Regions from separate parts of the Pseudonocardia sp. HH130629-09 genome, predicted to be linked through region 2. Evidence: riboswitches for the same ligand, from Rfam matches in the RefSeq annotation. Region 2 holds a riboswitch; the other holds the start of a gene.
What was found. A riboswitch is a leader RNA that binds a small molecule or an ion and turns the genes downstream of it on or off. The one in region 2 is predicted to bind S-adenosylmethionine.
Positions count from the first base shown of each region.

Region 1: another riboswitch for S-adenosylmethionine. It lies ahead of XF36_RS35705 (putative leader peptide); the one in region 2 lies ahead of XF36_RS16700 (aminotransferase class V-fold PLP-dependent enzyme).

Region 1 covers NZ_CP011868.1:3,866,747-3,871,145, reverse strand. Annotated here, with positions in the region: gene XF36_RS17755 (ABC transporter ATP-binding protein) at 1-385, opposite strand, end outside; gene XF36_RS17750 (ABC transporter substrate-binding protein) at 414-1,508, opposite strand; SAM riboswitch class I at 2,090-2,184, shown strand; gene XF36_RS35705 (putative leader peptide) at 2,178-2,288, shown strand; gene XF36_RS17745 (LLM class flavin-dependent oxidoreductase) at 2,406-3,659, shown strand; gene XF36_RS17740 (NtaA/DmoA family FMN-dependent monooxygenase) at 3,656-4,399, shown strand, end outside.
Region 2 covers NZ_CP011868.1:3,651,946-3,656,344, reverse strand. Annotated here, with positions in the region: gene XF36_RS16720 (isoprenyl transferase) at 1-267, shown strand, start outside; gene XF36_RS16715 (hypothetical protein) at 264-680, shown strand; gene XF36_RS16710 (DUF2795 domain-containing protein) at 625-1,083, opposite strand; gene XF36_RS16705 (hypothetical protein) at 1,155-1,823, opposite strand; SAM riboswitch class IV at 1,897-2,011, shown strand; gene XF36_RS16700 (aminotransferase class V-fold PLP-dependent enzyme) at 2,055-3,413, shown strand; gene XF36_RS16695 (Fur family transcriptional regulator) at 3,422-3,874, opposite strand; gene XF36_RS16690 (ArsR/SmtB family transcription factor) at 3,871-4,248, opposite strand; gene XF36_RS16685 (antibiotic biosynthesis monooxygenase family protein) at 4,354-4,399, shown strand, end outside.

The DNA.
Region 1 (4,399 bases), 210 kb from region 2:
GGACCAGGGTGAGCAGCTCCTCGGCCCGCTCACGCCGGGCCACCCGGCCGTGCCCGGCGAGCTTGAGCGGCAGCTCGACGTTGCGCAGCGCGGTCAGCCACGGCATGAGCGCGGCCTCCTGGAACATGAACGACGGTCGGGCGGACCCCACCGCGACCTCGCCCGCGGTCGGCTCGTCGAGCCCGGCGAGCAGGTTGAGCAGCGTCGACTTGCCGCAGCCGGAGGCGCCGAGCACGCAGACGAACTCGCCGTCGCCGACCCGCAGGTCGATCCCGTTGAGCGCGGTCACCGCCCCGGGGCCGGTGCCGAAGGTCTTGGCGACCCCCGACAGCTCCACGGCCGTGTCGCGGGCCGGGGGGCGCCGGGTGGTGAGATCGACGGTCATCGGTGGTTCCCCTCGTCGGTCGGGATGGTCAGTTCGCGGCGGCGAGACCGGCCGGGTCCACGGCGGCCTCCCCGGAGCCGGTGCGGACCGCGTCGATCGCGGTCGGGGCGAGGAAACCGGTCAGGTTCGCCTCGCTCTGCGCGATGCCGGCGGTGACGGAGTCCTTCGCCAGCTGCGGGAAGGTCGAGGCGAGCGGGTCGGTGTCGAAGGACAGCTCGGTGAAGGCGCGGTCGAGGATGTTCGCGGCCAGGGGCTTGCCGGTGATCTCGCCGATCGCGGCGTTGGAGACGGTCTTGGCCTGCGCCGGGTCGCTGCGGATGAAGGAGATGGCGGCCTGCTCGCCGCGCAGGATCGCCTCGACGGTCTGCGGGTGCTGCTGCAGGAACTCGGTCCGGGCGATGACGACGGTGGTCGGGAAATTGCCGTCCGGCCACAGGGACTTCTCGTCGACCAGCACCTTCGCGCCGGCGTCGACCAGGCGCGAGCTCCACGGCTCGGGCAGCCACCCGCCGGCGAGCTTGCCCTGCTTGAACAGGTCGAGGGTCTGCGGGTTGTCGATGTTCTGGACGGTCACCGCGTCCGGGCCGTCCCCGATCGGGAGGTTGTTCTCCTTGAGCCAGGTCTTGAAGGCGATGTCCTGGGTGTTGCCCAGCTGCGGCGTCGCGATGATCTTGCCCTTGAGCTGCTCGGGCGAGGTGATGTCCGGGCTGGTCACCAGCTGGGCCCCGGCCGAGGTGGAGCCGGCGACCAGGCGCACGGCCTCGCCGTTCGACTTGGTGAAGGCGTTGATCGCCGGGCCGGAGCCGATGAACGCGACGTCGATCGAGCCGCCGAGCAGGGCGTTGACCTGGTCCGGGCCGGCGTTGAAGGTCTGGGTGGTGAGCTTCGTGCTGCCCAGCTCCTTGGCGAACAGGCCCTGCTTCACCCCGACCAGCGCGGGGGCGTGGGTGATGTTCGGGAAGTAGCCGACGCGGACCTCGGCGGCGGGGGAGGTGGCACCTGCGGCGGTGGTGCTCTCGGCGGCGCGGGAGCAGCCGGCCATGAGTCCGAGCGCGGTCAGCAGCGCGAGCAGGACGGCGGCGGTGCGCACCCGGGAGCCGGGGCGCAGGACGTGCGGGGACATCGCGGGACGGGGTCCTTCCGTGGTGGGCGGTGGGCGGTCGGGACGACCGCGGCGCGCCGGGTCCGGCCGGCCGGGACGGCGTGCCGGGATGCAGGACGGGTGGCGGGCCGGACTGGTGCCGGCGGGCGGTCCCGATTCCGGCGGATGCGTCGGACGCCGGACGTGTGGCGTTACCGTCCGTGGGAGAGCGGGGACCGGTACGGCTCGGTCAGCGACAGAGCTCGCTGTAGGCGGGGGCGCGCCGGCTCGGCCAGAACGGCTCGAGGCCGGTCGGACGCACCGGCACCGCACGCCGTGCGGCTCGGGCCGGCTGGTGGGGGGAGGGCTCGGTCGCACCCTCTGCGAACCGGTGGGGGCGCGAGGGCGTCCGTCGGCTCGTCGTCACCCGACCAGGGTGCGTCGTGGTCACCTCCCCGGACAACCTGGTGTCCACCCCCCAGGAAAGCGACCGGCTTGTCCGGACAGGTCGGGCCGGTTCGGCGTCCCGATTCCGCCGGTCGGGAGCTTCGGTGCGGCGGGCATCACTGGGCCGGCTCCGCGGGTTGACACCATCGGGCACGGGCTCCCTACAGTCGGGGTGCACACCATCCGGAGCGGCCGAGAGACCCGGCTCGACGACGCCGCAGCAACCCCCCGCAGCAGCGGGTGCGGGTGCTCCAGCCGGGTTCGATGGAGGAGATCATGCGGTCGATCGCGGAGCAGGTTCGCGGCGCGCACCACCCTCGGTACCGGCGCCACGTCGACCTGATGCGGGTGGCCGGCGCGACCTGTCGGGCCTGACACCGCCCCGTCCCGCGCTGCGCGTCGCCCGTCGGCGCCCCGCCGGCGGTGGCGTCCGCCCCCATGACGTCCCACCCGTTCCGTCGCACCCCCGTGCGACGAGGAAGCGATGCCCTCATGTCCACAACGGACACCTCAGGCCGGCCGCTGCACCTGGCCGTCGCGCTCGACGGCGCCGGCTGGCACCCCGCCGCCTGGCGCGAGCCCGGCGCCCGGCCCGGCGAGCTGTTCACCGCGCGCTACTGGGCCGGCCTCGCCCGCACCGCCGAGCGCGGGCTGCTCGACCTGCTCACGATCGAGGACGGGTTCGGCCTGCAGTCCGGGGACCACCTCCACGGGGAACCGCGACGTACCGACCGGGTCCAGGGACGCCTCGACGCCTCGCTGGTCGCCGCCTTCCTCGCCCCGCTGACGTCGCGGATTGGGCTTGTCCCGACCGTCACCACCACCCACACCGAGCCGTTCCACGTCGCGTCGGCGCTGGCCACCCTCGACCACGACAGCCACGGCCGTGCCGGCTGGCGGGTGCAGACCTCGGTCCGCGCCGACGAGGCCGCCCACTTCGGCCGCCGCACCGTCCCCGGGCTGCGTCGCGCCGATCTCGACACCGCGGCCGGCCGCGCGCTGGTCGCCGAGCTGTTCGGGGAGGCCGCCGACGTCGTCGAGGTCGTGCGCCGGCTGTGGGACTCCTGGGAGGACGACGCCGAGATCCGCGACGCGCTCACCGGGCGCTTCGTCGACCGCGACAAGCTGCACCGGGTCGACTTCGCCGGGGAGCACTTCGGCGTCGCCGGCCCCTCGATCGTGCCGCGCCCGCCGCAGGGCCAGCCGCTGGTCCTGTCACTGGCCCACGGCTACGAGCCGGCGTTGCTCGCCGCCCGGGTCGGCGACGTCGTGGCCACCACCCCGCACGACGCCGACGACGCCGCCCGCATCGTCGTCCAGGTCCGCTCCGCCGAGGCCGCGGCGGGCCGCACCGCACCGCCGCTGCGCATCCTCGGCGACGTGGTCGTGGTGCTCGCCGACACCCAGCGCGCCGCCCGCGAGCGGCTCGCCCGGCTCGACGCACTCGACCCGCTCTCCTCCGACGCCGCGATCCTCGCCACCACCCCCGCCGGGCTCGCCGACACCCTGCTGTCCTGGCGCCGCGCCGGGCTCGACGGCTACCGGCTGCGCCCGGCCGTCCTGCCGACCGACCTCGACGCCGTCGTCGACGGCCTGGTCCCCGAGCTGCAGTCCCGCGGCGCGTTCCGCACCGCCTACGGCGAGACCATCCTGCGCGAGCGCTTCGGGGTGCCCAGACCCGCCAGCCGCTACGCCGCCGGGGCCGGGTCCGCCGTCGTCCCGACCTTCTCCGGAGCGACCGCATGAGCAACAGGAAGCAGATCGTGCTCGGCGCCTACTTCCCGGGCGTCAACCACGACACCGTCTGGAGCGACCCGGCCTCGGGCAGCCACATCGCCTGGGAGTCGTTCGAGCACTGGGCGCGCACCGCCGAGCGTGGGCGCCTCGACCTGCTCTTCCTCGCCGAGGGCCTGCGGCTGCGCACCCGCGGCGGGGAGATCTTCGACCAGGACGTCGTCGGACGCCCGGACACCTTCACCGTGCTCGCCGCGCTGGCCGCGGTCACCGAGCACATCGGTCTGGCCGGGACGATCAACTCCACCTTCAACGAGCCCTACGAGCTGGCCCGCAAGTTCGCGACGCTGGACATCCTCTCCGGCGGGCGCGCGGCGTGGAACGTCGTCACCAGCTCCGACGCCCCCACCGGCGAGAACTTCCGCCGCGGCGCCTACCTCGGCCACCACCAGCGCTACGAGCGCGCCGGGGAGACCCTCGCCGCGGTCCGGGCGCTCTGGGACTCCTGGGGTTCCGACGCCGTCGTCGCCGACCCCGCGTCGGGCACCTTCCTGCGCGACGGCCACGTCGGCGACTTCGCGGTCTCGGGCAACCAGTTCGACATCGCCGGGCGCTTCACCACCCCGCGCAGCCCGCAGGGCCACCCCGTCGTGCTGCAGGCCGGGGAGTCCCCGGCCGGTCGCGACTTCGCCGCCGCGTCCGCCGACGCGATCTTCTCCCGGTACCAGAAGTTCGACGAGGCCCGCGCCTTC
Region 2 (4,399 bases):
GACGAGCGGATGCTGGCCCGCCACCTCGACGAGCCGGACATGCCCGACGTCGACCTGTTCGTGCGCTCCTCGGGGGAGCAGCGGACCTCGAACTTCCTGCTCTGGCAGAGCGCCTACGCCGAGATGGTCTTCCTGGACACGCTGTTCCCGGACTTCGACCGGCGTCACATCTGGCAGGCGATCGAGATCTACGCACGCCGGGACCGGCGTTTCGGCGGGGCCGTGGACGCCGCGACGGGGGACGCCGCGACGGGGGTGACACCGTGACCACCGATGTGATCACGGGGATGCTCGCCATCGCGAAGGGTGCGCTGGAGCGGTTCCACGACGTCACCGCCGCCGACGACGGCGCGCTGACCTTCGCCCACGGCGGCGTGCTGTGCGTGGTGCAGGGGACGGAGCTGGAGGAGGGGCTGCCCGTCCTCAACCTGACCTGCGTCGTGGCGTGGGACCTGCCGGACTCCGCCGACCCGGAGCACGACGTGCCTCGACGGGTCGGGCTCGGGGTGGGGGAGGGCCTGTTCGGCACGCCCCGGGTGGTGCGCGGCGAGCGCGGCTGGGACGTGACGCTGCGCTACGCCTTCCCCGCGGCCGGGCTGGGCGAGGGTCCGATGGGGACGCTGCTCATGCTCGTCGTGTCCTCCGCGTCGAGCATGCGGGCCGAGCTCGTCGGCGGCTGACCGGCCGGTCGGGGCGGTGCCCGCCCCGGCCGCGCGGGTCACTTCTTGCGGTTGGTGCCGAACTCCTCGGCGATCGGTTGACCGGGTCCACGTCCTTCGTGGACTCCGACAGCCCGGGACGGGTGTGCTCGGTGCGCAGCTGCTCGGTCTCCTCGGCCGACTCGTCCGCGGTGTCGCCCGCGGTCTGGCGCGCCGGGTCGTCGTCGGCCAGGTCCACGGCGGCCACCACGTCGGCGATCGAGGCGTAGTGCTCCTCGGCGGGCACCGCCCGCGGGGCCTCGACCGTCGCGGCGTCGGCCTCGTTGCGCTCGGCGGTCCACGCCAGGTCGTCCTTGCCGGCGGGGAACTCGGGGCCGTGCAGGGCGGTGCGGACGGCGTCGGACGTCGCCGTGCGGGTGGTCATCAGGTCACCTCTCGTCGGGATGTGTCCCGACCGGGTAGCCGCTGTGCGCCGGATGATGCATCCGGCGGGGATCAGTTCCCAGGGCCGTCCGCGGTGCCGTCCCGGGTCACCGCGTCCTCCGGGACCGCCTCGCCGCTGCCGTCGAGGTGCACCAGCGGCAGCCCCTCCAGCTGGCCCGCGGTCATCCCGTGCGCGACGCCGAGCACGTCGTTCTGGGACTTCTTCATCCGGGCGTCCACCAGGCCGGACAGGCTGTAGGCGACCCGGCCGAGCAGCCGGACCGTCGTCTCGTCGACGAGCGGGCGCGGGGTGGAGACGACGGCGACGCCCCGGGGTGTCCCGTCGTTGGACTGGGCCACGCCGATCGAGTACGACTCGCGCGGGTTCACGTGCCGGGAGGCGTAGTGGTCGCGGAGCTTGAACACCATGTCGTGGAACCCGCTGACGTCCCCGTCGAGCTCCAGCGACGTCAGGTCGTCGGTGGTCATCGTCTTCGTCCGGCCGGAGAAGCACCGCACGTAGCCGATCAGGGCGCCGGTCCAGAGTGCCTCGACCAGCGCCGGGTCGGCGTCCACCCGCACCGGCCCGGACTCGGGCCCGCCCAGGGCGGTGACCAGGTGCTCGCAGCAGCGCAGCACGTACTGCAGGTCCTCGAAGACGGCGGCGAGCTGGGCCAGCTCGCCGGACTCCGGGACGTCGATCCGCCGGACCGTGGTGGGCGCGGGGTGCGTGTCCGTCATCGGTCAGACGCTATCCGGGGTGGCGATGCTCACGTGTCTCCATCTGAGACGGTCTGCTAGCTTCGTCGTCGAAGGTCACGAGTGCCAGCGCGAAGCCCCGGCTCGCTGGACGGCAACCCTCCTCCGCGGCGGGGTGCCCCGGGTGATGACCGGGCCGCCGCGACACCCGCAGTCGGCAAGCGCGGATCCGTGCGCCACGCCGGGTCCCCGAGATCGGCCGGAGGCCCGGTCATGACCCTCGCCCTGCCACGTCCCGTCCAGGACGCCCTGCCCCGCGTCGTCGGTTCGGACCTCACGGTCCCGCTCGTCGACGGCCGGTGGGCCCGCTACAGCGACCTCGACTGCGCCGCGTCGGCGCCTGCGCTGGAGCCGGTCGCCGCGCACGTCGCCGAGGTGCTGCCGTACCACGGCAGCGTGCACCGCGGCGCCGGCTGGACCTCGAAGGTCTGCACCGCGCTCGTGGAGAACGCCCGCGCCGACGTCGCCCGGTTCGTCCGGGCCCGCGCCGACGACGTCGTGGTGTTCACCCGCAACACCACCGACGCGCTCAGCCTGCTCGCCCGCGCCGTCCCCGGCCCGGTGGTGACCCTGGACCTGGAGCACCACGCGACGCTGCTGGCCTGGCGTGACCGCGAGCACCGCGTCGTGCCCGCCGCCGCCACCCTGGCCGCGACGCTCGATGCGTTGCGGGCCGAGCTCGCCGCCCGTCCCGACGCCGCGCTGGTCGCGGTCACCGGGGCGTCCAACGTGACCGGCGAGCTCCTCCCGGTCGCCGAGATCGCGCGGATCGCGCACGCCGCGGGTGCCCGGCTGTGCGTCGACGCCGCCCAGCTCGCACCGCACCGGCGCGTCGACCTGGCCGGGTGGGACGCGGACTACGTCGCGCTGTCCGGGCACAAGCTCTACGCGCCCTACGGCGCCGGGGTCCTCGTCGGCCGCCGGGACTGGCTCGACGCCGCCGAACCGCACGTCGCGGGCGGGGGAGCGGTCCGCTCCGTGTCCGTCGCCGACGGCCCGGGCGGCGGCACGGTCACGGAGTGGCTGCCGTCGCCGCAGCGGCACGAGGGCGGCACCCCGAACGTGCTCGGTGCCGCCGCGCTCGGAGCGGCCTGCCGGAGCCTGGACCCGCTGATCGACGTCATCGTGCCCGCTCACGAGCGCGAGCTGGCCGACCGCCTGCACGCCGGCCTGGCGACGGTCCCCGGCCTGCGGACCCTGTCCTGCTTCGACGACGCGGGCGACCGCACCGCGACCGTCTCGTTCACCCTGCGCGAGCTGCCCGCCGGGCTGGTCGCGGCGGCGCTGTCGGCCGAGTACGGCATCGGGGTCCGCGACGGCCGGTTCTGCGCCCACCCGCTGCTGGCGCGGCTCACCGGCGGCCGCGACGCCGTGCGCGCGTCGCTGGGCCTGCGCACCGGCTCCTCCGACGTCGACCGGCTGGTCGACGCGCTGACCGATCTGGCACGGCGCGGCCCGGCCTGGACCTACGCGCTCGTCGACGGCCGGTGGGCGCCGACCCCGGACCCGCGCCCGGCGGACCCGTTCACCCGCGACCGGGAGCGGCCCGCCGTCCCCGGCTGCGGGGACTGAGCCCGGTCTCAGCCCGCTGAGCAGCGGCCGCAGAGGCCGAAGACCTCGAGGGTGTGCGACACCTCGGTGAAGCCGTGCTTCTGGGCGACCGACTCGGTCCAGGACTCCACCGCCGGACCCTCGATCTCGACGGCGGCGCCGCACCGGCGGCACACGAGGTGATGGTGGTGGTGCTCGGTCTCGCAGCGCCGGTAGACGGCCTCGCCGGACGCGACCCGCAGCACGTCGACCTCGCCGCCGTCGGCAAGGGTCTGCAGGGTCCGGTAGACCGTGGTCAGGCCGATGCCCTCGCCGGCGCGCCGCAGCTCCTCGTGGATCTCCTGGGCGGACCGGAAGTCGTCCAGCCGGTCCAGCAGCGCGGTGACGGCGGCCCGCTGCCGGGTGGCGCGGATGCCGCGCGGCCCGGCGGTGGACCGCTCCGTGACCGCCGCCGCGGTCGTCCGGCCGGTCGTCTCCGTCACGTGTCCTCCTCGACGTGGGCGACGGCGTCCACCACGATGTGCGCCAGGTGGTCGTCCACCAGCGAATACAGCACCTCGCGGCCCTTCCGCTCGCTCTCGACCACCCCGGCGGCCTTGAGGACCCGCAGGTGCTGGCTGATCAGAGGCTGGGTGACCCCGAGCGCGTCCACCAGGTCGTGGACGCACCGCGAGTGTTCCAGCAGCTGCAGGACGATGGCGATCCGGACCGGTGCGGCGAGTGCCCGCAGCAGGTCGCCCGCGGCGGCCAGCGTGCGCGGGTCGCGGGTCGGGCCCGGCTCGGGCGCGGGGTGGTGGTCGTCGTCCGCGCCCGGGCCGGCTCCCGGTGCGTGCGTGGTCTGGGCTGCGGCAGACATGTGGTGGACCCGTCCGTTCCCCCGGAGGCGGCGGCCACACCCTCCGGCGCTGCTGTGCCGTACAGGCCGCACCGACATGGTAGGCGTGTTCGTTATCGTCGCGTCGTGCTGCTGGTCTGCCGCTTCCGCGTGTCTCCCTCCGAGGAGGCCG